DNA from 2 places in the Paenibacillus sp. FSL M7-0896 genome. Region 2 is predicted to be linked to the other one. Evidence: a T-box and tRNA genes for the amino acid it is inferred to sense, from the RefSeq annotation. Region 2 holds a T-box; the other holds one or more tRNA genes.

Region 1 (16,185 bases), 1.7 Mb from region 2:
ATTTCTGTTATGGTGAACAATTATTATGTCGGTGAAGGCAAGCAACTGAATAACCGGCTGTATGTTTCGTCTGAGCTGCTTAGCGATTACTTGGGCTACAAAGTAGACGGGGGCGCAGCAGCAGGACGGCTGAATGTTATGAAGAAAGTGCAGAATGCGGTAACCATCAAAACAGTGAGCTATGTGAAGGATCATAAGGATGCGCCTATCCGGCTGGATTATCCGCAGGTCAGCGGCCTGGCAAGTGCAGAAGCAGAGAAGGCAATCAATGATAAGATTAAGCAGACCGTTCTGAACTATGCGAAGGATGCTGAAGATCAAATCTCCAAGCGGTCGAAGGATGACCGGCCGTATGAATTCGAAGGCGGTTATGTGATCACGTATAACCAGGATGGCGTGCTCAGCCTAATCACCAATCAATACGGGTATACCGGCGGTGCCCATGGGATGACTTACCGCAATGCGTTCACCTTCTCGCTCAAAGACGGGAAACGTCTGTTGCTGGGCGATCTGTTCGGTGCCAACCCTAATTACAAGAAACAGCTCAATGCCAAGCTGGCCACCGAGATCAAAGCTAACGGAGGATATCTGGGCGGGTTCAATGGACTGAATACCGAGAAGTACTTCTATCTGAAAGATGGCAAAGCGGTGCTCTTCTTCCAGTTATACGAATACACGGCATATGCCGAGGGCTTCCCGGAATTCAACTTCAGCTTCAAGGAACTCCTGCCGGATGGAAGCAGTCCGTTCGCGGCGCTGAAATAATAAAATAATTATCCAGATGCCCTTGCATCTCTTCAGGGAGACTCAGGGGCATTCTTCATGCACAACCCTTCATTCATCCACGGCCTAATCAGCCTGCCCTGCCGTTACCACTTCACCCGGATAGTCATAAGCTATAGAAGGCAAGCAGCTTATAACGGGGAGGGGAAGGTTATGGTCTATGCTTATACAGCGATCGGGGATTCACTTACAACCGGCTTCGGGGCGCTGCCCGGGAACGGCTTCGTCCCCGTCTACCGCCGGATGGCGGAAGGGAGGCTGGGTACACCAGTGGTACCGGCGAATCTTGGCGTCAACGGTCTGACCACCGGGGGGCTGAAGCAACGGCTGAGGAGCTCGAATGTCTACCGGGCGGCGGTGAAGGATGCGCAGATCATTACGCTGTCCATTGGCGGCAACGACTTGATTAAGGCAGCCCGGGCAGCCGGGCCCCGGCCCGGTGAATTCCAGGGCTTACTGCAGCAGGCGCTTAGGGACTGCAAGCGTAACTACAGCGACATCATGGGTAGCCTGACACAGCTCAAAGCAGGTTCCCGCAGCCCCTACATCATCCGGATGGTAGGCCTGTATAATCCCTACCCACAGGTGAATGAAGCAACAGAGTGGGTGCGGGAGTTCAACCGCTATGCAGCAGGCTACAGCAGCAATAACGTAGGGTTTGCTTCGGTATACCATGAATTTGCCGGTAATGAGCGGGGGCTGCTGTTCCTGGACCATATTCACCCGAACGGCAGAGGCTACCGCGTAATTGCAGGCAAGCTGGATGCCCTTGGGTACGGGAGCTTAAGGTAGGCAGCAATGGCTGGGCATAAGAAAGAGGCTGTAACGGGACCGGACCGGTCTGTTACAGCCTCTTTGTGTATTCATTGGAGCAGGTACTTATACGCCTGTTGGCAGAGTCTTCTCAATTACCTTGTCCACGATACCGTATTCAGCAGCGTCTGCAGCGCTCATAAAGTAGTCGCGGTCAGTATCCTTCTCGATCTTCTCCAGCGGCTGGCCTGTACGCTCGGACAAGATGCGGTTCAGCTTCTCACGCAGCTTGATGATGCGGCGGGCGCGGATCTCGATATCCGAAGCCTGCCCCTGCGCACCGCCTAGCGGCTGGTGAATCATGATCTCGCTGTTCGGCAAGGCAAAGCGCTTGCCCTTGGCGCCGGCATTCAGCAGGAACGCTCCCATGGAAGCGGCCATACCTACACAGATGGTGGATACATCCGGCTTAATGTATTGCATTGTATCGAAGATGGCCATACCCGCTGTGATGGAACCGCCTGGGCTGTTCACATACAGGTGAATATCCTTATCCGGGTCCTCGGCAGCCAGGAAGAGCATTTGTGCGATGATGGAATTGGCAACCACGTCATTAACCTCCGTTCCAAGGAAAATGATGCGGTCCTTCAGCAGGCGGGAATAGATGTCATAAGCGCGCTCACCGCGGTTGCTCTGTTCTACTACCATAGGAATATAACTCACGTGGAAAACCTCCTTGAAATTGGTGCTTCGAATGTGTTCATTTTTTACTGTTACCGTATTAACCACATGATAAACAAATTCAAACAAAAAGTCAAAGAAAGTCAAACTTACTTTCAAAAAAAAGAGCCCTCAAGCGGCTCATTGGTTAAATATAATATAATCGGAACTAAATTATGTACAAGCTTGAAAAAAATGGCGCGCCCGCCAAGAATCGAACTTGGATCTCAGGCTTCGGAGGCCTACGTCATATCCATTGGACCACGGGCGCAACAGAAATTATTATAATATACTTCTCGGATAAAAGCAATGCGTATTAGGCATCCTGCGCAAAAATAGTTTTCTCTGCCTCCATTAATAGAGCCGGAAATGCGCCTCCTGCCAGCGGGCTGCCGAACAAGCCCATGTATAAGATGAAAGCGGGCTGAGAATTATAGTCTCGGAACACTTGCACTCGGCGTCAGTTTTGGGTAGAATATGGGTGGGACTTAAAAAGTTAACCCGGGACATTTTGAGACCACGAACAAGGGATAAGAGAAAGACGAAGTTGCAGGAGTGAAAGCATGCGTAATCTATTGGAAATCCAAAAGCAGCTTCTGCCTGATCTCATGGAAACCCTTAAGAGACGGTATACGATTCTACATCAGATCATGCTGTCCGATATTATTGGGCGCAGGACGTTAGCCGCATCGCTTGATATGACCGAGCGGGTGCTGCGCGCCGAGACGGATCTTCTGAAATCGCAGGGGCTCATTGAGATCGAGAGCGTCGGTATGCGCATTAGCGATGCCGGTCGCAGACTGCTTGACCTGCTGGAGCCGGTCGCCAAGAGCCTATTCGGCCTGGATGATCTGGAAGAGAAAATTCGTACAACGTACGGTCTCACCAAAGTCATTGTGGTACCTGGCGATTGTGAGACATCGCCGTTCACCAAGCGTGAGCTGGGGCGCGCAGGCTCCAAGGCACTGCTCAGCGTACTGCGCAGTGACGATACGATTGCCGTCACAGGCGGATCAACCCTGGCCGAGATGGCCGATCAACTGACCCCGCCGCTATCCCTTTCCTATAAGAACGCCTGGGTTGTTCCGGCGCGCGGAGGACTGGGAGAGAGCATGGAGATACAGGCCAACACCATTGCTTCAACCATGGCCAAACGGATTGGCGCCAATTACCGTCTGCTACATGTGCCCGATCTGCTTAGCGGAGACGCTTATCAGTCGCTTGCGCAGGACTCCAATATTGGAGAGATTGTACAAATTATCCGCAGATCGCGTATTATTGTACATGGAATAGGTGATGCCATTGAAATGACCCACCGCCGCAAGCTGGACTCCGGGACGATCTCAGAGATTCAGGGCGAGGGTGCTGTAGCCGAATCCTTCGGATACTATTTCAATGAGAATGGCGAAGTGGTTCACACTATGCTGACCATGGGGCTGCGCCTGGAAGACATTATCCGTACAGAAGTCGTTATCGGTATTGCCGGAGGCAAACGCAAGGCGAAGGCCATTCATGCGATGCTGCGGTTCGGTCAAGAGGATATTCTCGTCATCGACGAGGCGGCGGCTGTCGAAATCGGCAAGGAAATCGACACACAGCTACAAAAGGCCCTATAGATTCCATTAAATGGGGCGCGCGTAAAGGGTTTATGCATTATACTTAACATTGTTGTCTTGACGAGCCTCACGGCCTGTCTTGAATAAATAAAACGAACTCTAGGAGGAACTATTCAATGAGTGTAAAAGTTGGTATTAACGGTTTTGGACGTATTGGACGCCTTGCATTCCGCCGTATTCAAAATGTAGAAGGTATCGAAGTGGTAGCGATCAACGACTTGACTGACGCTAAGATGCTTGCTCATTTGCTTAAATATGATACAACTCAAGGTAAATTCCAAGGCGATGTTGAAGTGCATGACGGCTTCTTCAAAGTTAACGGTAAAGATGTAAAGGTTCTGGCGAACCGCAACCCTGAAGAACTTCCTTGGGGAGAGCTTGGCGTTGATATCGTTCTGGAATGTACTGGTTTCTTCACAACTAAAGAAGCCGCTGAGAAGCACCTTAAAGGCGGAGCTAAGAAAGTAGTTATTTCCGCTCCAGCTACAGGCGACATGAAAACTGTTGTGTACAACGTTAACGATGACATCCTTGACGGTTCCGAAACAGTAATCTCCGGCGCATCTTGCACAACGAACTGCCTGGCTCCAATGGCCAAAGTCCTGAACGACAAGTTCGGTATCATCGAAGGCCTGATGACTACGATCCACGCTTACACAGGTGACCAGAACACTCTTGATGCTCCACACGCAAAAGGCGACTTCAGACGCGCCCGCGCTGCTGCTGAGAACATCATCCCTAACACTACCGGTGCTGCTAAAGCCATCGGCCTGGTTATTCCAGAACTGAAGGGCAAACTTGACGGTGCAGCACAACGTGTGCCTGTAGCTACAGGTTCCCTGACTGAGCTGGTTACTGTTCTGGATAAGAGCGTAACTGTTGAAGAAATCAATGCAGCCATGAAGGAAGCTTCTGACCCAGAAACTTACGGCTACACTGAAGACGAAATCGTATCTTCCGACATCAAGGGTATGACTTTCGGTTCCCTGTTCGATGCAACTCAGACTAAAGTACTGACTGTTGGCGACAAACAGCTGGTTAAAACTGTTGCTTGGTATGACAATGAAATGTCCTACACTGCACAACTGGTTCGTACTTTGGAGAAATTCGCTAAGCTTGCTAAATAAGACCGATTTCATATAAGAAGTACAATAGAGCGGAAACAAGGAAAGTCTGTTTCCGCTCTTTCTAAATGAACTGGATTCGCGTGAAATGGCTTTGTGAAGGAACCAATTTTGGGTGTGGAGGAAATGTTAATCATGAACAAAAAAAGTGTCCGTGATGTAGAAGTAAAAGGCAAACGCGTATTCGTGCGTGTAGATTTCAATGTGCCAGTGGAAGACGGCAAGATCACTGATGATACCCGTATCCGCGAAACCCTTCCAACAATTAAATACCTGATTGAGAACGGTGCAAAGGTCATTCTGGCCAGCCATATGGGCCGTCCTAAAGGCGAATTCGTCGATTCCATGCGGTTGACTTCCGCTGCAGTCCGTTTGTCTGAATTGCTCGGCAAACCGGTAGCCAAGGCTGATGAGGCCATTGGCGAAGCTGTAAAAGCGAAAATCGCTGAACTGAACGATGGCGATGTGCTTGTGCTTGAGAATGTCCGTTTCTACAAAGGCGAAGAGAAGAATGATCCTGAACTGGCTAAGCAGTTCGCTGAACTGGCTGACCTGTTCGTCAATGACGCATTCGGCGCAGCTCACCGTGCCCATGCTTCGACAGAAGGAATCGCTCACTTCCTGCCGGCAGTATCCGGTCTTCTGATGGAGAAGGAATTGTCCGTTCTCGGCAAGGCGCTTTCTAACCCGGAACGTCCTTTCACGGCCATCATCGGCGGTTCCAAGGTGAAAGACAAGATTGACGTTATCGACAACCTGCTGAATCTGGCTGACAATGTACTGATTGGCGGCGGCCTCTCCTACACGTTCACCAAGGCTCAAGGTCACGAAATCGGTAAATCCCTGGTAGACAACGACAAGATTGATGCAGCGCTTGGATTCATCGAGAAGGCCAAGAAGCTGGGCAAGAACTTCGTGCTTCCGGTTGACGTTGTAGTCGCTGACAAGTTCGGTGCAGATGCCAACACCAAGATTGTAGATGCAACCGAGATCCCTGCAGACTGGGAAGGTCTGGACATCGGTCCTAAGACCCGTGAAATCTATGCCGATATTATCAAAAACTCCAAGCTGGTTGTATGGAATGGACCGATGGGCGTATTTGAAATCGACATCTTCGCTGAAGGTACCAAGGCTGTGGCTCAGGCTTGTGCTACTACCGAAGGCTACACTGTTATTGGCGGCGGCGATTCCGCTGCGGCTGCTGAGAAATTCCACCTCGCAGACCAGATGGATCACATCTCCACTGGCGGCGGCGCATCGCTCGAGTTCATGGAAGGTAAGGCTCTTCCAGGTGTAGAAGCACTGAACGACAAGTAATACCGAAGAGGGAGGCAATACATCACTATGAGTAGAACACCTATTATTGCAGGCAACTGGAAAATGTTCAAAACCGTTCCGGAAGCCGAAGGCTTCATCGCTGAAATCAAAGGCCAGGCGGAAGTGGCAGGCGTAGAGACTGTAATCTGCGCGCCATTCACGAACCTGCCTGCACTGGTTGCAGCGGTACAAGGCACTACCATCAAAATTGGTGCACAGAACCTGCACTTCGAAGATAACGGCGCTTATACAGGTGAGATCAGCGGCGTAATGCTGAAGGATCTTGGTGTAGAGTACGTTATTATCGGCCACTCGGAACGCCGTGCTTATTTCGGTGAAACGGACGAAATCGTCAACAAGAAGATGCATGCGGCCTTCCGTCACGGCATTACTCCAATTGTCTGCGTAGGCGAAAAGCTGGAAGAGCGCGAAGCTGACCAGACTAAGGACGTATGCAAGGTGCAGACTGAAGCGGCATTTGCCGGTCTTAGCGCAGAGCAGGCAGCAAGCGTAGTTATCGCTTATGAGCCGATCTGGGCGATTGGTACAGGTAAATCCTCCACTTCCCAGGATGCTAACGAAGTTATTGCTTATATCCGTACCCTTGTTAAAGGCCTGTACGATGAAGCAACGGCTAATGCAGTCCGTATCCAATACGGCGGCAGCGTGAAGCCTGAGAATGTAACGGAGTACATGAGTCAAAGCGACATCGACGGCGCTCTCGTCGGCGGTGCCAGCCTGCAGCCTGCTTCCTTCGTTTCACTCGTTGAGGGGGCGAAGTAAGAATGTCAGCTCCAAGACCTGTAGCACTGATTATCATGGACGGCTTCGGACTGCGGAACACGGATGAAGGCAACGCTGTTGCCCAAGCCAACAAGCCGAACTACGACCGTTACCTGAAGCAATATCCGAATACTACGCTTACCGCTTGCGGTGAAGCTGTAGGTCTGCCGGAAGGCCAAATGGGTAATTCTGAAGTAGGGCACCTTAACATTGGTGCCGGCCGGATTGTATATCAAGACCTGACCCGTATCGACAAGTCGATCCGTGACGGAGAATTCTTCGATAACGAGACGCTGGTGGCTGCCGTAAGAAGCGCTAAGTCAACCGGCAAAAAGCTTCACCTCTATGCACTGGTATCCGATGGCGGCGTACACAGCCACATCAATCACCTGTTCGCCATGCTCGATCTGGCCAAAAAAGAAGATCTGCATGAAGTCTATATTCATGCCTTCATGGATGGCCGTGACGTACCACCCGACAGTGGACAGAAGTTCATTCAGGATCTGGTCGCCAAGATTGAAGAGGTTGGCGTAGGTACGATTGCTACGGTATCCGGACGCTACTTCGCGATGGACCGTGACAAGCGCTGGGAACGTGTAGAGAAGGCTTATCGTGCAATGGTATATGGGGAAGGCCCTAAATATACCGATGCCCTTCAGGCCATCACTGCATCCTACCAGAATTCTGTGTTCGATGAATTCGTGGAGCCAAGTGTAATTGTGGACAGCCAGAACAACCCGGTAGCGACCGTGGAGAGCGGCGATTCCGTCATTTTCCTTAACTTCCGTCCTGACCGTGCCATTCAGCTGTCACAAGTGTTCACGAACTCGGATTTCCGCGGCTTCGACCGTGGTCCGAAGTTCCCGGAGAACCTGCATTTCGTATGTCTGACAACCTTCAGTGAGACGGTTCAAGGCTTCGTGGCTTACTCCCCGAAAAACCTGGACAACACGCTCGGTGAAGTGCTGGTTCAGCAGAACAAGAAGCAACTGCGTATTGCAGAGACCGAGAAGTATCCGCATGTAACCTTCTTCTTCAGCGGCGGACGCGATGAGGAGCTTCCAGGCGAGACCCGTATCCTGATCAACTCGCCGAAGGTGGCAACCTATGATATGAAGCCAGAGATGAGCGCTTACGAAGTGGCGGCGGCCTGCGTAGCGGAGATCGAGGCGGACAGACAGGATGCCATTATCCTGAACTTTGCTAACCCTGATATGGTAGGACACTCCGGCATGCTGGAGCCTACAATTAAGGCAGTCGAAGTAACGGACGAATGCGTAGGCAAGGTTGTGGATGCTTTAGTTGCCAAGGGCGGCGTTGCTATTATCATTGCCGACCACGGAAATGCTGATATGGTATTCGATGAGAACGGACGTCCGTTCACAGCCCATACCACCAACCCGGTACCGTTCATCGTCACCACTGAAGATGTAGTTCTGCGCGAAGCTGGTATTCTCGCAGATGTGGCACCGACAATCTTAGATCTGATGGGACTTCCGCAGCCTGCGGAAATGACCGGACAATCCATGATTGCCAGCCGCAAATAAGCAAGACACCCTGTTTGTGTAAACCCAAAACCATTGTATAAAAGGAGATTAAACTTACATGACTATTATTTCTGATGTGTATGCACGCGAAGTCCTTGACTCCCGTGGTAACCCTACTGTAGAGGTTGACGTATATCTGGAGTCCGGCGCAAAAGGCCGCGCTATCGTTCCTTCCGGCGCTTCCACTGGCGCTCATGAAGCTGTAGAGCTTCGTGACGGCGACAAATCCCGTTACATGGGCAAAGGCGTTCTGAAAGCTGTTGAGAACGTAAACGAAATTATCGCTCCAGAAGTAATCGGAATGGACGCTCTTGACCAAGTGGGCATCGACAAGCTGATGATCACTCTGGACGGAACTCCTAACAAAGGCAAGCTGGGCGCTAACGCAATCCTGGCTGTATCCATGGCCGTAGCTCGCGCTGCTGCAACTGCTCTGGACATTCCTTTGTATGTATACCTGGGCGGATTCAATGCCAAGACTCTTCCAGTACCAATGATGAACATCATCAACGGTGGTGAGCATGCCGATAACAACATCGACGTTCAAGAGTTCATGGTTCTTCCAGTAGGCGCTCCAAGCTTCAAGGAAGCACTGCGTACTGGTGCAGAAATCTTCCACAACCTGAAATCCGTACTGCAATCCAAAGGCCTGAACACAGCTGTTGGCGACGAAGGCGGCTTCGCACCGAACCTGGGTTCCAATGAAGAAGCGATCACTACAATCATCGAAGCGATCGAAAAAGCCGGTTACAAACCAGGCGTTGACGTATTCCTTGGTATGGACGTTGCTTCCACTGAGTTCTACAAAGACGGTAAATACACACTTGCAGGCGAAGGTAAATCTTACACTTCCGCTGAGTATGTTGACCTGCTGGCTTCATGGGTTGAGAAGTACCCAATCATCACTATCGAAGATGGTATGTCCGAAGATGACTGGGATGGCTGGAAATTGCTGACTGAAAAATTGGGCGATAAAGTCCAATTGGTTGGTGACGACCTGTTCGTTACGAACACTGAGCGTCTGGCAACAGGTATCGAAAAGGGTATCGGTAACTCCATCCTGGTTAAGGTTAACCAGATTGGTACACTGACTGAAACCTTCGATGCGATTGAAATGGCAAAACGTGCCGGCTACACAGCTGTAATCTCCCACCGTTCCGGTGAGTCCGAAGACAGCACTATCGCTGACATTGCTGTAGCTACCAACGCAGGCCAGATCAAGACTGGTGCTCCTTCCCGTACAGACCGTGTGGCTAAATACAACCAACTGCTTCGCATCGAAGACGAGCTGGGCGAATTGGCTCAATACAACGGCCTGAAATCCTTCTACAACCTCAAAAGATAATTTCTTTTGAATCTATAGATACAATGAGCCTGCCGGTTTCCGGCAGGCTTTTTTGATGTTGATATCCGCGATAGAGGGACAACATGAGATTTTCATAGTGTGATAGGGCAGGAATGCCGTCTGGAAGGTTGTATTCATTCTGTGGCTATGATAAAATAAAAATGCTGTTTATGAAACGGATATTCTAATTTAGCATAGATAGTGATGCTTGGACGTAGGAGGTGGAAGTGAATGGATATCTTTTTGAAAGTGGTGCTTCTGATTTTTGCCGTAGGTCTGATTGCGGTCGTTCTTCTGCAAAAAGGGAAAAGTGCAGGTCTTTCCGGTGCCATCTCCGGCGGTGCTGAGCATCTCTTCGGTAAAACAAAGGCGCGCGGTATGGAGCTTGTGCTGCAGCGTGTAACAGTTGGTCTGGCGGCAGGATTCTTCATCATGTCAATAGTTGTTGCCATTGTTGTTGAATAACTCGTCTACAGTAAGCCTTCGCTCTGTTCTGAATGGAATAGACGGGGGCTTTTTTGTATGCAGATTTAATATTGTGAACATCATAACAGGGATGCCCGGGATTGATTTCGTGTATACTAGGGTATGAAGTATATAAAGGTAAATTTTACTTGAAATGATTAGCTGTATAATAGGACAAGGCATACAGTATGCCAATGCATAGGAATGCAGCAGGAGGCTGAGGTAACGAACATGATAACACAGGAAATCTTACTTGATTTCATGCGGGAGACCGCTTATAAACCACTAACCTATGAAGAACTGGTAAGCCATTTCGCCACTCAGGATAGTGCCGATTTCAAAGCCTTTGAGGCTCTATTGATTGACCTGGAAAAGGACGGCCGGATCATATTGACCCGGGGTAGCCGTTATGGTGTGCCTGAGCGGATGGATTTGCTGCGCGGACGGCTGCAGGTTCATGCCAAGGGCTTTGCTTTTCTGATTCCCGATAACCGGGAGCACCCGGATGTGTATATCCACGCGAACGATCTGAAGGGTGCTATGAACGGCGATATCGTCTTGATCCGTATTACCTCTAAGAGCCCGTCCGGCGGGCGAATGGAAGGCGAAGTGGAACGGATTCTGATCAGAGGTGTGTCGCAGACGGTGGGTGTTTTCCAGAGCCTGGAGACCTATGGCTTCGTGCTGCCTGATGATAAGCGGATTAACCGGGATATTTTCATCCCAAGGGAGTCTTTCAAGGGTGCGGTTGACGGGGAAAAGGTGGTTGTCCGCATTGTGAGCTATCCGGAGGGCCGTGCTGCGGCTGAGGGTGAGATCATTGAGATCCTTGGCCATAAGGATGATCCGGGCGTGGATATTCTGTCGGTAATCCGTAAGCATCAGCTTCCGGAGGCTTTTCCGGCTGAGGTGATGACGGAAGCGGAGCAGGCGCCGGATTCGATCACAGATGAAGAGATTATCGAGCAGGGGCGGCGTGATCTGCGCGGGCTCAATATCGTAACGATTGACGGCGCAGATGCCAAGGATCTGGATGATGCGGTCAACGTTGAGCGTCTGGAGAATGGCCATTATAAGCTGGGCGTTCATATTGCTGATGTAGGCTATTATGTGCGTGAAGGCTCTGAGCTGGACAAGGAAGCCTATGACCGCGGATGCAGTGTGTACCTGGTGGACCGTGTCATTCCTATGCTTCCGCACCGGCTGTCGAACGGTATATGCAGCTTGAATCCGCAGGTTGACCGTCTGACGATGTCGTGTGAAATGGAATTCGACGAGCAGATGAAGGTCGTGAACCACGATGTCTTCACCAGTGTCATCCGTACGAAGGAGAGAATGACCTACTCTGATGTACGGAAGATTGTCGAGGATGAAGATCCTGAGCTGCTGGAGCGTTATGCTCCGCTGATCGGGGATTTCCGCCTGATGAAGGAGCTGGCGATGAAGCTGCGGGGTGCCCGGATGCGGCGCGGCGCGGTGGATTTCGATTTTGAGGAGAGCAAGATTATTGTAGATGAGGCCGGTAAGGCTATCGATATTGTAAAACGTGAACGCTCTGTGGCGGAGCAGATTATTGAAGAATTCATGCTGGTGGCTAATGAGACGGTGGCGGAGCACTTCCACTGGCTGAAGGTTCCGTTCCTGTACCGGATTCATGAGGACCCGGACCCGGAGAAGCTGCAGAACTTTATGGCTTTTGCGGCTAACTTCGGCTACCACGTGAAGGGCCGGGGGAATTCGGTTCACCCGCGTGCCCTGCAGGATCTGCTGGAGCAGATTCAGGGAACGAAGGAGCAGACGGTAATCAGCACGATGATGCTGCGCTCCATGAAGCAGGCGAAGTATGATGCCGAGAGCACCGGGCACTTCGGGCTGGCAGCGGAGTTCTATTCCCACTTCACCTCACCGATCCGCCGTTATCCCGATCTGGTCATCCACCGTGTGATGCGTGAGGTGCTTGAGAATGGCGGAGCGCTGAGCGAGAAGCGCCACGAATATCTGGCCTCCCGGATGCCGGATATTGCCCAGCAGTCCTCGGAACGTGAGCGAGTGGCTGTTGAAGCCGAGCGCGATACCGAGCAACTGAAGAAAGCAGAGTTCATGCAGGACAAGGTTGGCGAGGAATTCGACGCCATGATTAGCAGCGTGACCAGCTTCGGGATGTTCATTGAGCTTGACAATACGGTCGAAGGTCTCATTCGCCTCAGTGCGCTGACAGACGACTACTACCACTTCGATGAAGCTCATATGGCGCTGATCGGCGAGCGTACCTCCAAGGTCTTCCGCATCGGCGATGAAGTGAAAATCCGGGTTGCCAAGGTTAACATGGATGACCACACCATCGACTTCGAGCTGGTTGATATGAAGCCGCGGGCGGCCGGAGACCACCGGAGCTATGGCGGCAAAGGCGGCCGTCCGGGCGCAGGTGGCTTCAGCAAGCCCGCCGGTAAGGCTGGAGGCGGCAAGGGCCGTGGCGGTAAAGGAAAGCCCGGCAGCGCTGCTGCCGGAGGTAAGAGTGGTGTTGCCAAGGGCAAGAACGGCGCCATCTTCGGTGCTGGCGGTAAGGGGAAGAGCGGCGGCGCCGGTGCCGCTGGTAAGAGCAAGAACGCTTCTCCCGCTGGCGGCGGTGAAGCGGCTGGTGGCTTCGGTGCCGCTGGAGCCGGCACCGGGAACGGGCCGCGCGCAGACGGAGCGGCGGCGTGGGACATTGCCGGCGCAGCCGGCAGCGGCCGCAAGAGCGGCCGCGGGCCGGAAGCGGCCGCGCGGCGTGGTCTTGCCGCCGCAGGCGCAGCGGGCGGCGGCAAGGCGGACCGCCGGGGCGAAGCCGGCGGGTCTGGCGCTCCGCGCGAGGGCGGCAGAGGCCGCGGCGCGGAGGCCGGTGGCGGTGCCGGGGGACGCGGCATCGCCTTCGGCTTTGGCTCGGGCAAGGGCGGCTACGGCGCGCCGAGCGGTGGCGGGTCTGAGCAGGCGGGCGGTGAGCTGCGCGGCGTAGACGCGAGCACACGGTTCCGCAGCCGCGAGGACCTCGGGGCCGACGGGCGCGGCGCAGCGCCGGAGGGCAAGGGCCGCCGCAAGAAGAAGGGCGGCGTGTTCATTAGCCCCTCCGTGACGCCAGGCAGCGGGGAGTCTGCAGGCCAGGCCGGTGCTGACACTGGCGAGAAGAGCGGGCGCCGTAAGCGCAAGAAGAAACCTAAGGCGTAGGCTGAACGATATGAGCGCTGTTCCTTTAGGGGGGCAGTGCTTTTTTAATAAGAATCAAGCTTCACACGACCGCGGCATAGAGCGATCCTTCCTTGCGTTGGCAGCTCGGCTTTTGATACAATATAGACCTGGTGTCCGTGAAGGATTGCCGGGAATTCGATTCAAGGAGTGACGCTCATGGGTAAAAAAGCAGACGGGAAAGTGCTCGCCCAGAACAAAAAAGCTTCCCATGACTATTTTATTGAGGACACCTACGAAGCTGGTTTGGTTCTTACAGGAACAGAGATCAAATCGCTGCGTAATGGCCGCGCCAACATAGGGGATGCGTTCGCTACGATCCGCAATGGCGAGATTCATATCCACAACATGCATATCAGTCCTTTTGAACAGGGAAACCGCGCCAATCCTACCGATCCTACGCGCACACGTAAGCTGCTTATGCATAAGGAGCAGATACACAAGCTGCTGGGCTCGTCCAAACGGGATGGCTTCACCATTGTGCCGCTTAAGATTTATGTGCGTAATGGCTACGCCAAGCTGCTGATTGGTCTGGGTAAAGGTAAGAAGGAATACGACAAACGGGATTCCGCCGCGAAGCGTGACGCACAGCGTGATATCCAGCGTGTGCTGCGCGACAAACAGAAGGTAGCCAGATAGACTGACTACTGCACCCTCGTCAGGTGGTTCCAGATTCAACCTTCAATTCCTTTAACCCACGTGTTAAAGTGTTGATAAATGTGCTATACTGGGTAAGTAGATTTTTTGCTTCTGAACAGCCATCGTAAATCAGATCGCTGTGTACCGGATCAGCATTTGTGCTTGTGATTGATCCGTTAATCCGAAGCGCCCTTTCTAATGAGGGGCCGTTCTTGGATTCGACGGGGATAGTTCGAGCATGAGTAGCGAGTAGTGGGGACGCGTCCGCTTCATCAACGCTAAAGCCTATTAAACGGCAAACAACAAAACAACTACGCTTTCGCAGCCTAAGAAACTGTGTGCGTGCTTCTACTCTGCATCGTCCATGTGACAGGGCTAGGGGCTAACAAATAGTGGAATACGCTGTCTCATCTCCGCCTGGGGTGAGCTGAAGAAGATAATCAGGCTGACCCGAAGGGGACCCGGTTACGGGGGGCTTCTAGGGTGACATCAAAACTGTAACTACACTCGTAGAAGCTTATGTGCCGTTATCTTCGGACAGGGGTTCGACTCCCCTCGGCTCCATATGGAGTATGAGAGAGTACCTTAATTGGTACTCTTTTTTCATGTTTTCAGGAGATAATTAGGGGTGCATTGTGGTTGAAATGCTTGATAATACTGGGTTTGTGAGAAGTGCTGGCCATGAATAGCATGAGTCTCCTTATAATTAATCCACTAGAGCATTAAAATGAAAATTTTCTCAAGCCAAGTCCATTTATGCGCTTTCCTTGTTAATAAAGCAGGAAATTTTACAAATATTGTAGAACTACAGATGTAGGCTGTGACAGCAGGAAACGGGGGAAAGGATATGATAGTTGAATGTCCATATTGTAATTCCAAAGTAGATGGCATTATAAAAGGTGAGCATGAAACGTATAAGGACTATGAAGAGAATCCGTCGAAGCGAGTACTTTTAGAATGTCCAGTTTGCAAGTGCTCATTGCTAGCTCGAACAGAACTTTGGCAAATAGGAAATGAAGAATATGAATGGAGTCATGCTGTTAGGTTATGGCCTGATCCTAAAAGAGAATGGTCTTGGGATTTGCCTGAAGCTGTAAGCTTTTCATTGGATGAGGCTGAAAAATGTTTTAAAGGCAGTGCATATTTAGCTTGTGCTGTTATGTGCGGAAGAGCGGTAGAAGCCATCTGTAAGGATTTTAATGCTAGCAGTTCAAATATCTTCGGAGGTCTTAAGGAACTATTAGAGCTTGAGATAATTGATAAGAGGATTTATGAATGGGGAAATGCTCTGCGAATTCATCGGAATATTGGAGCTCATGCTTCTGATGTGAAAATAAGTAAAATAGATGCTTCTGACCTCTTAGATTTTGCAATAGCAATATGTGATTATGTGTATGTACTAAGAAATAAGTTTGAGGACTTTATGAAGAGGAGAGCCATTGAGTGACTAAACATTAACTATGTAGGGTAGGGAATAGTAAGTGGTTTTTTTTAATTAATAATTATAGTTCATTCAAGGGGGTCTGATGTTACAAGGTCATTAGTAAAGGCGGCTACTTCGATAGCAACTTGGATAAAGAAGTAATATTTGTGAAATTGAAAAGCTCGAAGAACTCAAACTTGACAGATCGCCTATTACTGAGGATTGGATACGATGTTTTTTATGATAACAAGACAAAGCATTTAAAAGTGTATGGATGGGGGGCGGTATAATATTGGGTATTCATGAAGGTTCTCAGGTTAAGGGATTTATATTCGAATATGAGTTGCTTAGAATGATGAGGTGTCATGGAAGTTTTAGCAATGTCCAGAATGAGGTTAATACTGAAAATGCAGATATAAAAGCAGATTTTAACGGGGAAACTTTGTTGATT
Region 2 (16,185 bases):
TAGCCGAAGATCACAATTCCTCAAAATTCCCAGCACCAGAAATCTTGTATTATAGTGGGTGGAAGGAGATTGGTACCAAGCCAGCAGCTCACGGATCGTTTCCTCGGTCTGCGGGAACTTATAAGCATGAAACAGGTGAACCTCTTCGGTATCCTTGCATTGCTTCAGCTTTTGTAACACAAGCGGCATCAGCGTATTATCGTGCTCATACAAGAAACTGTCGGCAAAATACCTCAAAGCGGTATTGCTCACAGCCGGCTCCGGATGGAGAATAAAGCTTTTGACTTGTTCGGTATTGAACATTAGCAGGTCCCCCTCTTATTATGTTGCTTACTCACCCTTCGGCTGCATATTCCCACTAGTCAACGATGGATTTCGAGGTACCTCCTGCTTAGCCGGCACATAATGAGTAGCGTAATGTTTCTCAACATTGGGATCTCCGGACTTTGAAAAGCGGAGCGGTCGCTTCGGGCCTTTGCCCCACCTCATATAGGCGGTGTAAGACGGCTTCAAATGAAGCTCCCGCGCGTTCTCGCGAAGCAGCGACATGATAAAGCTGAATTGAGACAGATTGCCCTGAAGCACACGTTCCAAATATGGCACTCTTCCGAAGCGCCACTCTTCTACGAGCTTAGGAGTGATTTTCCCGATCCTCAAGAATACATCCAGGGGACTTACGAAACCCTTCTCCGAAACGATTTCATTGACCACATGGCGTACCTTCGTTCGCAGTTCAAGCCTATTCATGCAAGGACTCCTCCTGATGCAGGCAATCGGGACACTTCTCCGGAAAGTAAATGCCATCTGCCCGGTAGCAGCTAAAATCAAGGTGATCGAATACAAACGGACCGTCGCATTCCTGACACACAAGTATAACGGGATCGCGCGAACGTACAATCAGTGATTGCGCACGTTCCCGCAGCAGCTCATGCCACTCCATCTCCACCAGCCGTTCGCGCTCATTCAGGTCTGCTATTACCTGCCTGATCTCAGCCTGTACCTTCCTGAACTCTATGGGCTGCCATTGCTGTAAAAAAGGAATGTATTTCCGGTCACCGGAACAAAGGATTTTGAACAGGAACATCAGAATCATCCCCCGGTTCCGGTCCTTCAGATACTCCATACTGACCGGCGTGATCCCTTGGTCCAGCCAGTTCTCCCACTCCCGCAGCAGCTCCTCCGTCGCCCGCTCCCGCCGGACGGTCCAGCCGTAGACGGTGAATTCGATCATGGGAAGCTTCCCGGACAGCTCGGTCTTCAGGTAACCGGCCTCAATGAGGACGTCCACCTTCTCCATGGTCTGCTCCATCGTCAGTTCGCGGTAGAAGCCATAGGCGGGAATGTGATCCAAGCCGAGTTCAAGCAGCTTCGTCTCCTTCGAGCCCTTCAGGATCTTGGCCAAAAGCGTACGCCCTCCGGCGGCGATAATCTCATCGGCTGCCTGCAGAATGGCTAGCAGCTCCGGCCTTGGCAGCGGTGTATTCAAGGGATACTCGGTCGTCTGCTTCCGGTTCGGCTTACGGCGACTCTTCTTCTGCGTACTCACAGCGTTCTGCCTCCTTGTCCTTTATAATGGGCACAGGCTAGTCCAGACTGCACGTATTTTATAGTCGAATTATACCATATCAGGGCCGGGAAACAGGAAATTTAGAGGTGAGTTTCAGCGCTTCCCGGAGCACTCAGAAGCTCCAACCCCTTCATAGCAAACAGGCTGCCCGCCATGAAACTTCCATAGCAGAGCAGCCTGTTCTTACAGGGTTATAGCGATAGCGTGAATCCGCGCATCCGCATCCCTCTCAACGCCCCCGGCGGCGGTTGCCCAGCCACAGCGGGAAGCGGAACATAAAGTTGATCAGCAGCACGACAAAGACCAGCACAGCGGCAGACTTATCCGCGATTTGCCGCGCATCCTCGACGATGGCCTCAGACTGCACGTACCACAGATGCACAGCCAGCGTCTCGCCCGGTGAGAAAAGGTTGAAGTCCCACATCTCGCCGGAGGTGCTGAGCCCGGCGGTCAGGATAATGACCGCCGACTCCCCGAAGGCGCGGCCGGCCACCAGGCAGACGCCTGTGACGATGGCCGGAAGGGCTACTGGCACGACGACCTTGCGGATGACATGGAATTTCGTCATGCCGAGGGCGTAGCCGGCTTCTCGGATCTCGCCGGGGACCGCTCGCACTGCTTCCTCCGTGACGCGGGCCAGCATCGGCAGATTCAGCAGCGCCAGGCTGACACCCCCGCCGAGGATCGTCAGGCCGACGCCGAAATATTCGGCGAAGATCGCCAGGCCCAGCAGGCCGAACACGATGGACGGCACCGAGGACAGGGATTCCACGCAGATGCGCAGCGCACCCGTGAAGGCATTATCCGGCGCGTACTCCGCCATATAGATCCCTGCCCCGATCCCGATGGGAACGGAGATCAGGAGCGAGATGAACAGGATATAGAAGGAGTTGAACAGGACGGGACCAATCCCGCCGCCGGGATCGATCTCCTCCGGCTGCTTGAGCAGGAAGTCCAGTCTGAGCGAAGGCAAGCCTTTGCTTAGAATAGTGAACAGCAGCCAGAAGATTAGCAGCATGACCAGAACACCCAGCGTATAGAAGCCGATGGTCGCCAGTTTATTGCGCCGCTGGGCTCTGGCTGTATGGCGTGTGCGCGTGAATCCGTTCATCAGGCGTCCCTCCGTTTGCGGCCCAGGAGCCGGATAATCAGAATGAGTACAAACGAGATCAGCAGCAGCAGGAAGGCCATCATATGCAGGGAATAGTTCCAGGTGGAGTCGAACTCCACGTTGGAGATCTGCATCACGATATTACTGGTCAGCACCGAGGTGGGTGCGAACAGGCTTTTTGCCAGCTGCGGCGTATTGCCGATGACCATCACCACCGCCATGGTCTCCCCGACTGCGCGGGTCATGCCAAGAATCACCGCCGAGATAATGCCCCGGCTGGCCGCGGGCAGAACGACGCGCATAATGACCTGCAAGCGGGTCGAGCCGAGCGCATATGCAGCATCGCGGTATTTGCGCGGAACAGAGACAATCGCATCATCGCTGATCCGGCAGATGGTCGGCAGCACCATCAATGCCAGCACGAGTGCGGCTGCAAGCAGTCCGTCCCCGAGACCTTCTCCGCTGACTCTGCGCAGGAAGGGCAGCAGCACGGTCAAGCCCAGATAGCCGTATACAATAGAAGGAATACCGACCAGCAGATCAAGCACCGGACGGATGAAGCTCTTCAGCCAATTCGGGGCAATCTCCGCACAGAGCACAGCCATCCCGACCGAGATGGGCACGGCAATGACCAGGGTCAGCGCGGTAAGTGACAATGTATTTACGATGAAGGCGGCGGCGCCGAAGGCATCCTCTTCCGGCGTCCAGTTGAACGAGAAGAAGAAGTCCTGCGGGGAGATGCGGGTGAAGAGCAGCAGCGCCGTTTTGCCGATGAATACAATAACTAGTCCCAGCACAAGACAGAGCGCAAGGATGCTGAATAAAAAATAATAACGGGAGATGCTGTTGCCCAGCAGATGTCTGCGGTGCCGCTTGGTGTTACGTTTAACTTCCTCTAGGCTTGTCTGTGTCTTTGCTGTCAGGCCATGAACCGGTGCCCCCATACTTTCCCTCCTGTAAGAGGCCAACCCCGTATATCCCGGAGCTGGCCGCTGTTACCTATCCATCTATTGTGCTTGCTTGGTTCAAGAATCTTAGGATTGCATCGCAGAGATTGGAATGAACTTAAGCTTCTTAAGCGAGCCCTGCTGGAACTTCTTGCTCTGTACATATTCGATGAATTCTTTGGTCGCGCCGGTCGGCTGGCCCTTCGTCATGTAGTAGCCGTAAGCCCAGATCTTGTACGAGCCGTTGATTACGTTATCCGTGTTAGCTTCCACACCGTTGAATTTCACAGCCTTGATATCGCCGCCCGTTACATAGACAAGGTCGATGTAGCCGATAGCGTTAGGCGTTGTACCTACAGCTGTTTTCATGTCGCCGCTGGAGCCGGTTTCCTTGTAGTTCTTCTCTTTCTTCACGATGTCTCCGCCGCCCAGCGCTTTGGCCTGATAGTTAACGCGCGTACCGGAGCCGAAGGCACGGGTGATCACTACGATATTCGCGTCCGATCCGCCGACCTCTTTCCAGTTGGTGATTTTCCCGGCGTAGATGCCTTTGAGCTGCTCTGTAGTCAGGTTGTCTACTCCGACATTCTTATTAACGATGGTTGCAAAAGGAATCACAGCGACCTTATTCGCCACCTGTCCGTCAAAGGCCTTGAAGCCCGGAACATCAATGCTGGCATCCCAGTCGCAGGCTCCGATATCGGCAATCCCCTTCTTCACGGCCTGCGGTCCAGTCACGGAGCCCTTGCCGGAAGCGGCGATCTTTACTTTAGGGTGAAGCTTCTGGAATTCCTTAGCGGCCTGCAGCGTCAGCGGAAGCAGGGCCGTAGAACCGTTAACGGTGATTTTACCCTTGAGGCTGTCCGCTGCTGCGGCTGCCCCTGCAAAGGATGCGGTAACCGCGATCACCGCGGTAAGTGCTGTAACTGTGAATTTTTTGAACATCTTCATGTCTGAATTCTCCTCCCGGCGGTGTGCGCCGATAAATGTTGTAATTAATTAGCAGCTTCCGGTGAGACTGACAATTGCAGCGCTTTGCCGTTCTGAATGACCAGTACCTTGCCGTCGCTTATAATAGCCAGCTTGCTGCCGTCTGCCGATACCGCCACTTCCGATACATCTTCAGTTGTCCGGTACAGTTCAACCGGAGCTGCACTGCCTGCAATAGAGTAAATTACCGTGCTGCCGTCCGCTGTAGTCCCGGAGACAACGAGGCCCGTGCTAACGCCTGTGGACCAGTTCACCTCTGCACCGAGGGTGACATCTGTGCTTTTACCGTCTGCTGTGATCAGCTTCAGCGTGTTAGCGGCATTGCCGTCTGCATCCGCACTCAGGTAGCTCACGCTGCCGCCAGCCAGAATCTCAGGATACAGCTTGTTGTCAGGCGTAGTAGTCAAGGCTGCCGGCTTAGCACCTTTGGTCGTAAGATCCAGCTTATAGAGCTGTTCTCCGGCCTTGCTGAAGTCTACGGTAAGTGAATCTTCTGTGCTGTCAGCATCATTCTTCGCGGTACCGGTGATGTTGACGATGTATACTGCACTTTTGCCGTCTGCCGATATGCGAAGCTCCGATTTGTTCTCCACTTTATCTTCAAGCAGAGCCTTGATCTCTCCGGTCTCTACTGAAATCTGTGCCAGCTTCTCCTGCTTGTCGCCCTGGACGAAATAGAGCGTCTTGCCGTCACTGGACCACACGATATCTGTCTTCACGCTGGTGTCCTTGCCGAGCGGACTGATTAAGCCGGTGGACAGGTTGATCAGCTTCAGCTGGCCGGTCTCATCGCTGAATGCGCCCCACTGCTGGTCAGCGGAGACTGCGAAATCCACCGCGCCTTCGCTGGAAGAGAACAGATCATAGTTGCCTGGAGTCTGGGTGAATTTATAGAGCAGGGTGGATTCCGCGTCGCTTCTATTCGCAATCAGGCTTCCGTCAGCGCTCCAGTGAAGGGTATCAAATGAACCGGCGGGCCGGGCAAAGCTCAGAATCGTGTGGGCATCGGCCGCAAGCTCACCGCCAAGCGCCGTAACCAGCTTCGTCAGCTCCACATACGTTTTGCCGTTACGTACAACCGGGGCCACTGTGAATTCCAGGGCTTCGCCATCCACCTGATAGCTTTTTACGCCAGGCTGGAGCTGCACACTATGTAGACCTTTGCTGTCATTCAGCTGGATTCCGCTGCTGCCGTGCACAAGTCCTGCTCCCAGCTCTGCGGCTACCTGGCTCAATGAATAGAGCTTGTATCCGCCGCTGTTAATTGTGCTGAGTGTAACCGGCGTACCGTTGATGCTCCAGGACATGCTGCCCTCTACGGCTGCTGTGTTCACAGCTGCGGCACTTACTTGGCTGCTTGTGGCCAGAACACTAACAGCTCCCCCTGTTACGAGAAGTGCAGAAGCCAGAGCCGCGCCGATCCATTTACTATTCTTCAATTAGATTCACCCTTTTCCTATAGGTAACTGCTAATGTTATTTTCGTCTACGAGTGTCAATTCTGTTGCGCAGGAATGTTATGGAAATATTAACTGTAAAAATAATTACAAGCCCAAACCAAAGAAGACCCGCCCGGGAACCCTCCCGGACCGGCCTATTGTAAATCCTGTGTTAATTCACAATCCACGTCACGATAATCTCGTTCCCGCCGCGCTCTGATTCCAAGGGACTGCCAATAATAGAATACGAATAAGAGCCGTTCACTTTGCCGTTAATCAGCAGGTTATGGCTGTCGACAATCTCTGTACCGAGTTCCAGCTCCTTCTCTCTTACATACTTCTGATATGTAGTTCCAAGAGCGGCCATACTCTCCTTCGTCTGATAGACCAGCATGGAGGATTTCTTCCCCTCTGACTGCTCACCTTGGGTAAAAGTAATGCCTGCCCCTTCGGGAATCGGCAGATCCTCCGGCAAATATTGCCTTGCCTCCGTCTTCTCGTCTGCCAAGGTATGAAACCGTCCGCCACTGCCGGACTTGTCCGCATCGCCGCAGCCGCTAAGTCCAGCCGCAGCCAGCAGAGCTGCCAGAGGAAGGAGCAGCTTATGTCCTGCCATAATTCCACCGCCTTTAGTGAATTGGGTTTCAGGATGCCGGTAACCATAGGATGTCCCTTTTATTACCCGGATCAAGAGCAGGAGTAACGGATAATCCTTACAATTTTATTTACTTTTGAGCAGGGAATCATTAGTATAATGAGTGAGCGCTCACTCATTATTATGGCGAATGGAGGAGATTGGTATGGATGAGGGGAAGCCTGTCATTGCGGTTACTCATGTGAACCGGGCTTTTGGTGATAAAACAGTGTTGAAGGATATTACGCTTCAGGTGAATCAGGCAGAGACCTTTGGGATTCTGGGGCCATCCGGCTCCGGCAAAACCACGCTGGTCAAGCTGCTTACGGGCATAGACGAGGTAACCTCCGGTGAGGTCACCGTGCTGGGGGTGCGGATGCCGAAGCTTGCCATGCTCCAGCAGATCGGATATATGGCCCAGTCGGATGCCTTGTATACCGAGCTTAGCGCCAAGGAGAATCTGGAGTTCTTCGCTGCTCTGTATGGCTTGAAGGGCGGCAACCGCACACGGCGGATCGGGGATGTGATGGAGCTGGTGAATCTGCAGGAGCATCTGCGGAAGCGGGTGGACCAATATTCCGGCGGCATGAAGCGCCGGCTGTCCCTGGCGATTGCCCTGCTGCACGAGCCGCCGCTGCTGCTGCTGGATGAACCGACCGTCGGCATCGATCCGGTGCTGCGCCAGTCTATCTGGAAGGAGCTGAAGGCGCTGAACCGCAAAGGAACGACGATTGTGCTGACCACACATGTGATGGATGAGGCGGAGAAATGTGACCGGCTGGCGATGATCCGGGACGGCGTGCTGCTGGCGGCTGATACCCCGGCCGGACTGCTTCAGGCTACCGGCACCGCCAGCATTGAGGAAGCCTTCCTCTGCTATGGAGGTGTACGCCGATGAGAATCCGGGCGATTACCCTGAGAATTCTGCAGCAGTTCATCCATGACCGGAGAACCATGGCGCTGATGTTCATCGCTCCCCTGCTGGTGCTTAGCCTGATGAGCCTGGTGTTCGGCAGCGATGCTTATGAGCCTAGGATCGGCGTCTCCGGCGGCGCGGCAGTGTTCAGTTCAGCGCTGGAAGCCGAGCAGGCTGAGGTTACCAGCTATGCTGATGAAGCATCCGGGCAGGCCGCCCTGAAGGCGGGAGCCATCGATGCTCTCCTTACAATGAAGGGAGACGCTCCTGCTGTTGTCCTTGAAGGCAGCAATCCGGCGGCTAACCGCGCTGTGATCATGGCGCTCCAGGAAGCTGCGCAGAGCCTCCGGCCGCAAGCTCCGGGCGGCGGGCAGCTCCAGCCGCAGATCAGCTACCTCTACGGCGCGGAGGATATGAAGACGATCGACCGCTTCGGCCCGATTATGATCGGGGTGTTCGTGTTCTTCTTTGTCTTCCTGATTGCCGGTGTCTCCTTCCTGCGCGAACGGACCACGGGCACACTGGAGCGTCTGCTCTCCACCCCGCTGAAGCGCTGGGAGATCGTCACCGGATATGTGTGCGGCTTCGGCATCTTCACCATCTTCCAGGCCCTGCTGATCTCCTGGTTCTCCATCCAGGTGCTGGGGATTATGATGACGGGCAGCTTCGGCTACGTGCTGCTGATGACGCTGCTGCTGTCGATGTCGGCGCTGACCCTCGGCACCCTGCTCTCGGCATTCGCCGCCAATGAGCTGCAGATGATCCAGTTCATCCCCCTGGTCATTGTGCCGCAGATCTTCCTGAGCGGATTATTCCCGCTGGATACCCTGCCGCTCTGGCTCCAGCGCATTGGACTCGCCACCCCTATCTACTACGGCTCAGAGGCACTGATGGATATCATGGTACGCGGCAGAGGCTGGAGTAATATCGCCGGGGATGTGTTCATGCTGATCGGCTTCTCCCTCCTGTTCATGCTGCTGAATGTACTGGCTCTGCGCAAGCACCGCAGAATGTAAAGGGTGAACAGGCTATGGTACACTAGGAGGAACTGCAAGAGTCTGGAGGTTCTATTGATGGAGAATAACCCTGCTGCCGATCAGGGGCAGCTGGAGCAAGACCAGTGGGTCCAGGAGCTGCTGGACCTCAGCGAGAAGGAGCAGGTCACGCCCAAGCAGCTGTCCATTCTGCGGGCGGCGATTGATGTTTTTGCAGAGAAGGGATTCTCCGCGGCCGCCACCAGTGAGATTGCCCAGAAGGCCGGCGTGGCCGAAGGCACGATCTTCCGTTATTACCGGACCAAAAAAGATCTGCTGCTCGCCATCGTTGTGCCCACCATGAGCCGGATGATCGCCCCGTTCGTGCTGCGCAACTTCAGCGGTGTGCTGGATGTGCCGTTCGAGAGCTACGAAGCCTTCCTTAAGGCCTTCATGGTGAACCGGCTGGCGTTCGTCCGCAGGAATCTGAAAATCGTCAAAATTCTCATTCAGGAGATCCCCTTCCAGCCTGCGCTGAAGGAGCAGCTGACCGAGAATATCTTCGAGCAGGTTCTGGCGCGTGTCACTGCAATTACCGAGCACTTCAAAGCGGAAGGTGAAGTGATTGATGCGCCCACTCCTGCGATTATCCGCTTTACCATCTCCGCGATTGCCGGATACCTGCTGACCCGGCTGGTGCTGATGCCGGAGCAGGACTGGAATGATGAGGCAGAGATTGAACAGACGATAAGCTTCATTCTGCACGGGATCGGCGGGAATGGATAATCTTTAAGTACAATATCCCCCGTGGGGGTGGCTTAGACAGAAGCAATAAAAGGAAGTGAGTATACGTGGGTTATCAGGTGCCGGAACGGGTAATCAAGCTGCTGTGCGGCAATGCTGCTTTTGACCAGGGAGCGGTTTATTATCATGCCCATAAGGTGGATCTTGTCTATACGGAGCATAACGAGGAAGACGAATATTCCAAATACCGCGCTGAGGTCCATGGGCTGGAGAGCCATGAGATCGCGCTGATTATCGACAGTGACGGAGATGTGCAGGGGGAATGCACCTGCCCGGCTTACTATCGCGGCGGCCCCTTCTGCAAGCATATTGCGGCGGCGCTGGTGGCGGTCCTCTACCGCAGCCGGGCGGCCGGAGCTGAACAGGCTGCGGATATGCAGGCAGATGCAGAGGAGACTTATCCCGCAAGGGACGGCAGTCTGCCGCTCGTGCAAGGCAGCTCTCCCCTCTCCGGGGCAGACCACAAGGAGCGAAGCGCAGACCGGCAGCTGGTGAACAGCATGCTCGGAATATTCACCGGAGGGCGGCAGCTGCCAAGCGGTGCCGGCACGTATATCGACCTGCGGACACCGCTCCAGGTCGAGTTCATCTGCCGGCCCTTCAGCTTCGGTTACAGCAGCACGATGCTTGGAATCGAAGTGAAGCTGGGCCCCAAGCGCCTCTATATCGCGCAGAAGATCAGACCTTTTCTGGAGCAGGTTCGCCGGGGTGAGCCTTTTGAGTTCACAGCGCACTTCAGCTATGACCCCGCCCTGCACAGCTTCTCCAAGGAAGATAATGAGGTCCTGCTGAAGCTGATTGAGATCATGCAGAATGAGAAAGTCTACAACAGCCTCAACAATCCGTATGCTGCCAGCTCCAGCCATCCGGGAAATGACCGGCTGCTGCCGGTGGCCCCTTTTTTCTGGAAGAGTCTGTACCCCCTGCTAGAAGCCGCGCCTGCCGTACGCCTTCAGCATGGACAGCTTCAACTTGACCGCTTGTCGGTCTCGGAGGAGCCGCTGCCGCTCAGCTTCCAGTTCGACCAGGCACAGGAGGAGGGCTACCGGCTGGATGTCCGGGGGCTTGAGCAGCTTACGATTCTGGAGAGCTATGGGCTGGTCTTGACCGAAGGCAGGCTGCTGAAGCTCCCGGCGCAGGAATGCGGGCGTCTCGCAGAGCTGAAGCGGATGCTCAGCAGCAGCCGGCGGGATAGCCTGGCGATTGCGCCTGAGCAGATGGAGCCCTTCATGGACAGGGTCATACCCGGCCTGAAGAAGCTGGGCAGAGTAAGCATTGCCGACGCCATCGCGGACCGGATCGTCCAGACCCGGCTACACGCCAGACTCTACCTGGACCGGGTAAGGGACCGGCTGCTGGCCGGGCTGGAATTCCAGTACGACGGGATTGTCATCAATCCGCTGGAGGAGAAGGCGCATGAGCGGAGCAGCGAGGTCATTCTGATGCGGGACGGGGAAGCGGAGCGGCGGATTCTGGACCTGATGGCCCATGAGTCCTTCTCGCGGACGGAGAGCGGATATATCATGCGTGACGAGGACGGGGAATTCGACTTCCTGCACCATACCATCCCGCTCTTGGAACCGCTGCTTCAGGTCTATACGACCACTGCGGTCAAGGAGCGGGTGCTTACGGAGCATGCAGCGCCCAAGGTCAGCCTGAGCTGGAACGAGAAGACCGACTGGCTGGACTTCAAGTTCGCCATGGAGGGCATCACGGAGAATGACATTACCGCGGTCCTGAAATCTCTCCAGGAAAAACGTAAATATCACCGGCTCAAGGACGGAGCTCTGCTCCCGCTGGATACCGCTGAGTTCCAGGAGATTATCGCGCTGATGAACGAGCTCGGCGTCCGCAGCGTGGATATCCGGAGTACGGAGTTCTCATTGCCGCTGGTCCGTGCCCTCCATCTCCATGCAGGTACCTTCCAGGGGCAGACCATCGAGACCGGACGCTCCTTCCGGCGGCTGCTGGCCAACATGGCGAGTCCCGAAAACCTGGACTTCCCAGTGCCGGAGAGTCTGGCTCCTGTGCTGCGGGATTACCAGCAGTACGGCTTCCAGTGGATGAGGACGCTGGCCCATTACCGCTTCGGCGGGATTCTGGCGGATGATATGGGCCTTGGCAAAACATTGCAGAGCATCACCTTCCTGCTCTCTGAGCTGGAGGACATCCGGAAGAGCGGCGTACCTGCGCTGGTGGTTGCCCCTGCTTCCCTAGTCTATAACTGGCTCAATGAGCTGAAGCGCTTCGCCCCGGAGATTAAGGCAGTCATTGCTGACGGCAACTCTGGTGAGCGCAGCCGGACCGTGCGGAACACGGCCGGGCATGATGTCATCATCACCTCGTACCCGCTGCTGCGCAGAGATGTGGATGAGTATGCCAAGCAGTCGTTCCATACGCTCATTCTGGATGAAGCGCAGATGATCAAGAATCATGAGACCCAGACTTCGCAGGCGGTCAGATTGCTTCAGGCCCGCTACCGCTTTGCGCTGACCGGTACGCCGGTGGAGAATGCGCTGGAGGACCTGTGGTCGATCTTCAGTGTCGTTTTCCCTGGACTGTTCCCCGGAAAGAAGGCGTTCCATGACCTTCCCCGGGAGACGGTCGCCAGGCGCGCCCGCCCCTTCCTGCTGCGCCGCCTGAAGAGCGATGTGCTGAAGGAGCTGCCGGACAAAATCGAGTCCCTCCAGGCCTCCGAGCTGCTGCCGGAGCAGAAACGGCTCTATGTTGCCTACCTGGCCAGATTGCGCAAAGAAGCGCTTAAGCATCTGGACAGCGACAGCTTCGGGAACGGCCGGCTCAAGGTGCTGGCCGGACTGACCCGGCTGCGCCAGCTGTGCTGCCATCCCGCCCTGTTCGTGGACGGGTACACAGGAGGCTCCGGCAAATTCGAGCAGCTACTGGAGATTATCGACGAATGCCGGAGCTCCGGCAAACGGATGCTGATCTTCTCGCAGTTCACGCAAATGCTCGGCATGATCAGTCGTGAACTGGCGCTGCTGGGGATTACGCATTTCTATCTCGACGGACAGACCCCGGCCTCCCAGCGGGTTGAGCTGTGCAGCCGCTTCAATGAAGGCGAGCGCGACCTGTTCCTGATCTCGCTGAAGGCGGGCGGCACCGGCCTCAACCTGACCGGCGCCGATACGGTCATTCTCTATGACCTGTGGTGGAACCCTGCGGTCGAACAGCAGGCCGCCGACCGCGCCCACCGGATCGGGCAGAAAAAGATCGTCCAGGTCATCCGCCTGGTAGCCCAGGGTACGGTGGAGGATAAAATGTACGAGCTGCAGCAGAAAAAGAAAAACCTGATTGACGAGGTGATCCAGCCGGGGCAGGAGGCGTTGTCGAGCCTGAGCGAGCATGATATACGTGAAATCCTCTCGATCTGAGTTGAACAACCTGTTGTAGCCCGTTCTGCTCTATTCGCAATATAAACAGGGACCTTCTGAGCGAGTAGCTCTGAAAGGTCCCTGTTTCATTTTACAACTGGCAAGTCCAGAATAATACCCTAACCCTCTATACGTCTGAGCTTAATTTCTCATGCGTCACTACACGGTGTGCATTCACCAGCTGGCCGGTTGATGTCTTGCCCCACACGGATATTCCGAGCTCATCTTCGTCTACTTCTCCAGTGATGAACACAAATTCATAAGCATTCAGATCGGCAAAATAATCCCGGGTTACCACTTGATTCGGAGCAACCTCAATCACCTCACTGACATACAGCGTTCTTGTGGTGCCCAGCACATACCCTTGAATACTAATAGTAGCGCTGCCCGGGGCACTCCGCTTCACTATTCTTACCGTCACCGTCTGCGTAGGTCTGACTCCCGAAACGGCATTGTTCTCTATCGGTCCTGTTGACAAAATCGCCATCCTGTCTCGTCCTCCCTTGAAGTTCTAGTGTCAAAGTACGATATATTCATATTCGGACTTTCCTGTAACGGTGTGGACACAGGCCTGAGCCTATTCACCAATGACCACAGGCACGCATATCCTTGAATAAGGAAAGACCGCCCATGGGCCGCGCTTTCTGCATACGAACGCCGAACGGAAGAAGGGACTCCCATGCCCCCTCCAGGAAAAGGAAAGAAGCCCGCCGCCAAAAAAACACCGTCCAGCTCCAAAACCCAGACACCTAAGGGGCTTGAATTTGCTGTAGCTGCACTTCTGTTGACCGGCAAGCTGAAAGTAGACTCCATCCAGATGTACACGGACGCATCCATGTTCGTCAGTCTGGTGGGCAAATATAAAACCTTAAGTGATTTGAGCAATGACAATGTCGATAAGCTGGTCAGCTTTCTCGATAACAACAGCAGCCTTACGCTGAACGAGATCATGGCCGCTTTGAAAAAGAAAGCCGAAAACACCTGAACACATACGCAAGTGAAAGTGAGGGACGGGGCTATGGACAGTTTTGACGGAGAGGGATTTGCCGGTGGACTCCTGCTGGTCATTGTAATAGTGCTGCTGATTTATGGTTCAACAGACATCAAGAACCTGACAGGAGCGCCCAATGACGAGTAATTCTTAACCGGAGGACTCCTGTTGCACGGTAATCTGCTCTTGCTTTCTTTCGGAAATTCGCTATACTGATACAAACCCATATTGAATCGATGACCGGGAGAGTAATGGTCTTATATCTAGTCTCCAGCGAGCCGGGTTAGTGGAAGCCGGTACAGATTAGAACCATGAAACGCACCCGTGAGATGGACTTCTGAACCTTAGAGTAGGAAGCCCCGGCCGAGGACCGTTAACCTGTAAGGTGGCTGAACCGTGTAAGGCTCAGCAACGAGAGTGGTACCGCGAGCGCACAAGCCTCGTCTCTTAGGAGATGAAGGCTTTTTTTGTCGTTATATTATTCAGGAGGTTGTTATTCATGCCAATGCTAAGTGAGCTAATCCAAGAGAGCTTGAAGCAGTCTGTTCACAAAATCGCGCTAACCCTGGGCGTGCCCGCCATCGCTGAAGTAAATGTTGCCCTGGAGCAGCCGGCGAGTGCCGACCACGGGGATTATTCAAGCAATATCGCCATGCAGCTGGCCCGCCCCCTGCGCAAAGCTCCACTGGCTATCGCCGGGCTGATCGTTGCCGAGCTTGAAGCTTCGGGCTCTGTTCACGGACTGGTGCTGAGAACCGAGGTCGCCGGTCCGGGGTTTATTAATATGTATCTGGATTGGCAGGCCTGGGCACGGTCGAAGGGGAGTTTCACGCTGCCCCAGCATGCAGGAGGGTCGAAAGTGATTGTAGAGCATACCTCGGTCAACCCGAATAAAAGTATGCACATTGGACACCTGAGAAACTCATGTATCGGGGACGCGCTGGTGAGGGTACTGCGGGCGACCGGCCATACCGTTGAGGTGCACAACTATGTGGATGATCTCGGCAATCAGCTGGCAGATACCGTAGCCGGTCTGCTGAATGTTCCGCTGGCGGGAGCCCATGTCCGGTTCGGAGACTACTGCTGGGACATCTATGCCGAGATTAACAAAACGTATGCGCAGCAGCCGGAGATGGTACAGAAGCGAACTGAGATTCTTCATGCGCTGGAGGAAGGCCACGGCAACACTGCCTGGATTGGCAACCTCGTCGCCGGGCAGATCGTGAAAGAGCATGTGGAGGAGATGCGGGGGTTCGGCATTGACTACGATCTGCTGGTGTGGGAGAGCAGCATTCTGAAGGAGGGCTTCTGGGCTTCGGCGTTCGAGCTGCTGTCGCAGACGGAGATATTCGTGCAGGAGACCGAAGGCAAGCTGGCAGGCTGCTGGATTCTGAAGCAACCCGCTGAAGACGCTACACCAGACACGCTGGAGGAGCATCAGAAGGATAAGGTGCTGGTGCGCTCGAACGGAATTTTGACCTATACCGCCAAGGACATTGCCTATCATCTGTGGAAGTTCGGACTGCTGGAGAAGGACTTTAGCTACAGCGAATTTCAGAGCGGACTGTGGACGACCGGCTTGAGCGGACAGGCTCTGCCTTTTGGACGGGCGGACCAGGTCGTGAACGTCATCGATTACCGGCAGGAATATCCGCAGCTGATGGTCAAGCAGGCGCTCCAGGCACTGGGATTCGGTGCGCAGGCAGACGCGCTGCATCATGTCAGCTATGGGGTAGTTTCGCTGAGTCCCGCTTCTGCGGCCGGTCTGGGCATTGATACCTCCAGCGGCAAAAGCTCCTACGCCATGTCCGGGCGCCAGGGAATCGGCATTAAGGTAACGGAGCTCGTCCGGCTCATGGAAGACATGATTGAATCCACCCGTTCGGACAAAAACGGTCTGTCCAGCCGGCTCATCGCCACCGCTGCCATCCGTTACTACCTGCTGCGCTTCAATCTGGGCACCGAGATTGTGTTCGACTTCAAGCAGGCAATGGAAATCTCCGGCAACACCGGCGTCTACCTGATGTACGCCTATGCCCGGGCGCAGCGCGTGCTTAGTAAGGCCGCGGCGGCGGGTGGCGAGAGCGGTGTTAGCGGGTCTGGCGCTAGCGATTCTGACGTTGGCGAGTCTGATGTGGGCGAGTTCGGCGCTAGCGATTCTGACGTTGGCGAGTCCGGTGTGGGCGAGTTCGGCGCTAGCGATTCTGACGTTGGCGGGTCCGGCGTTGACGAGTCTGGCGTTGGCGAGTACGGTGTTGGCGAGTACGGCGTTGGCGAGTACAGTGTTGGCGAGTACGGCGTGGGCGGGGTACCGCTGTTCCCGGCGCAGCTCGAAGCGGCTGAGCTTGCCCTGCTGAGACAGCTCAGCTTGTGGCAAGACACACTCTATACAGCAAGCCGGGAGCTTACGCCGAATACGAT

The links. A T-box is a leader RNA that pairs with one kind of tRNA and senses whether it is charged. The one in region 2 lies ahead of argS (arginine--tRNA ligase), so its partner is inferred to be a tRNA-Arg.
Region 1: it encodes a tRNA-Arg, which carries the amino acid that the T-box ahead of argS (arginine--tRNA ligase) is inferred to sense. The anticodon was not compared.

The regions. Positions count from the first base shown of each region.
Region 1 is NZ_CP150250.1:7,525,909-7,542,093, forward strand. It holds gene MKY12_RS32845 (DUF4163 domain-containing protein) at 1-765, shown strand, start outside; gene MKY12_RS32850 (GDSL-type esterase/lipase family protein) at 823-1,575, shown strand; gene clpP (ATP-dependent Clp endopeptidase proteolytic subunit ClpP) at 1,663-2,259, opposite strand; tRNA gene MKY12_RS32860 (tRNA-Arg) at 2,453-2,527, opposite strand; gene MKY12_RS32865 (sugar-binding domain-containing protein) at 2,820-3,872, shown strand; gene gap (type I glyceraldehyde-3-phosphate dehydrogenase) at 3,989-4,999, shown strand; gene MKY12_RS32875 (phosphoglycerate kinase) at 5,132-6,313, shown strand; gene tpiA (triose-phosphate isomerase) at 6,341-7,096, shown strand; gene gpmI (2,3-bisphosphoglycerate-independent phosphoglycerate mutase) at 7,099-8,643, shown strand; gene eno (phosphopyruvate hydratase) at 8,702-9,988, shown strand; gene secG (preprotein translocase subunit SecG) at 10,220-10,453, shown strand; gene rnr (ribonuclease R) at 10,685-13,654, shown strand; gene smpB (SsrA-binding protein SmpB) at 13,832-14,311, shown strand; RNA gene ssrA (transfer-messenger RNA) at 14,514-14,878, shown strand; gene MKY12_RS32915 (DUF4145 domain-containing protein) at 15,132-15,758, shown strand; gene MKY12_RS32920 (hypothetical protein) at 16,027-16,185, shown strand, end outside.
Region 2 is NZ_CP150250.1:5,795,999-5,812,183, forward strand. It holds gene MKY12_RS24930 (SEC-C metal-binding domain-containing protein) at 1-303, opposite strand, end outside; gene MKY12_RS24935 (hypothetical protein) at 331-747, opposite strand; gene MKY12_RS24940 (RQC-minor-1 family DNA-binding protein) at 740-1,546, opposite strand; gene pstA (phosphate ABC transporter permease PstA) at 1,797-2,678, opposite strand; gene pstC (phosphate ABC transporter permease subunit PstC) at 2,678-3,622, opposite strand; gene MKY12_RS24955 (phosphate ABC transporter substrate-binding protein) at 3,713-4,576, opposite strand; gene MKY12_RS24960 (stalk domain-containing protein) at 4,621-6,054, opposite strand; gene MKY12_RS24965 (hypothetical protein) at 6,226-6,669, opposite strand; gene MKY12_RS24970 (ABC transporter ATP-binding protein) at 6,854-7,585, shown strand; gene MKY12_RS24975 (ABC transporter permease) at 7,582-8,619, shown strand; gene MKY12_RS24980 (helix-turn-helix domain-containing protein) at 8,677-9,363, shown strand; gene MKY12_RS24985 (SNF2 helicase associated domain-containing protein) at 9,429-12,773, shown strand; gene MKY12_RS24990 (hypothetical protein) at 12,901-13,260, opposite strand; gene MKY12_RS24995 (hypothetical protein) at 13,453-13,758, shown strand; gene MKY12_RS25000 (hypothetical protein) at 13,771-13,911, shown strand; T-box leader at 13,992-14,215, shown strand; gene argS (arginine--tRNA ligase) at 14,270-16,185, shown strand, end outside.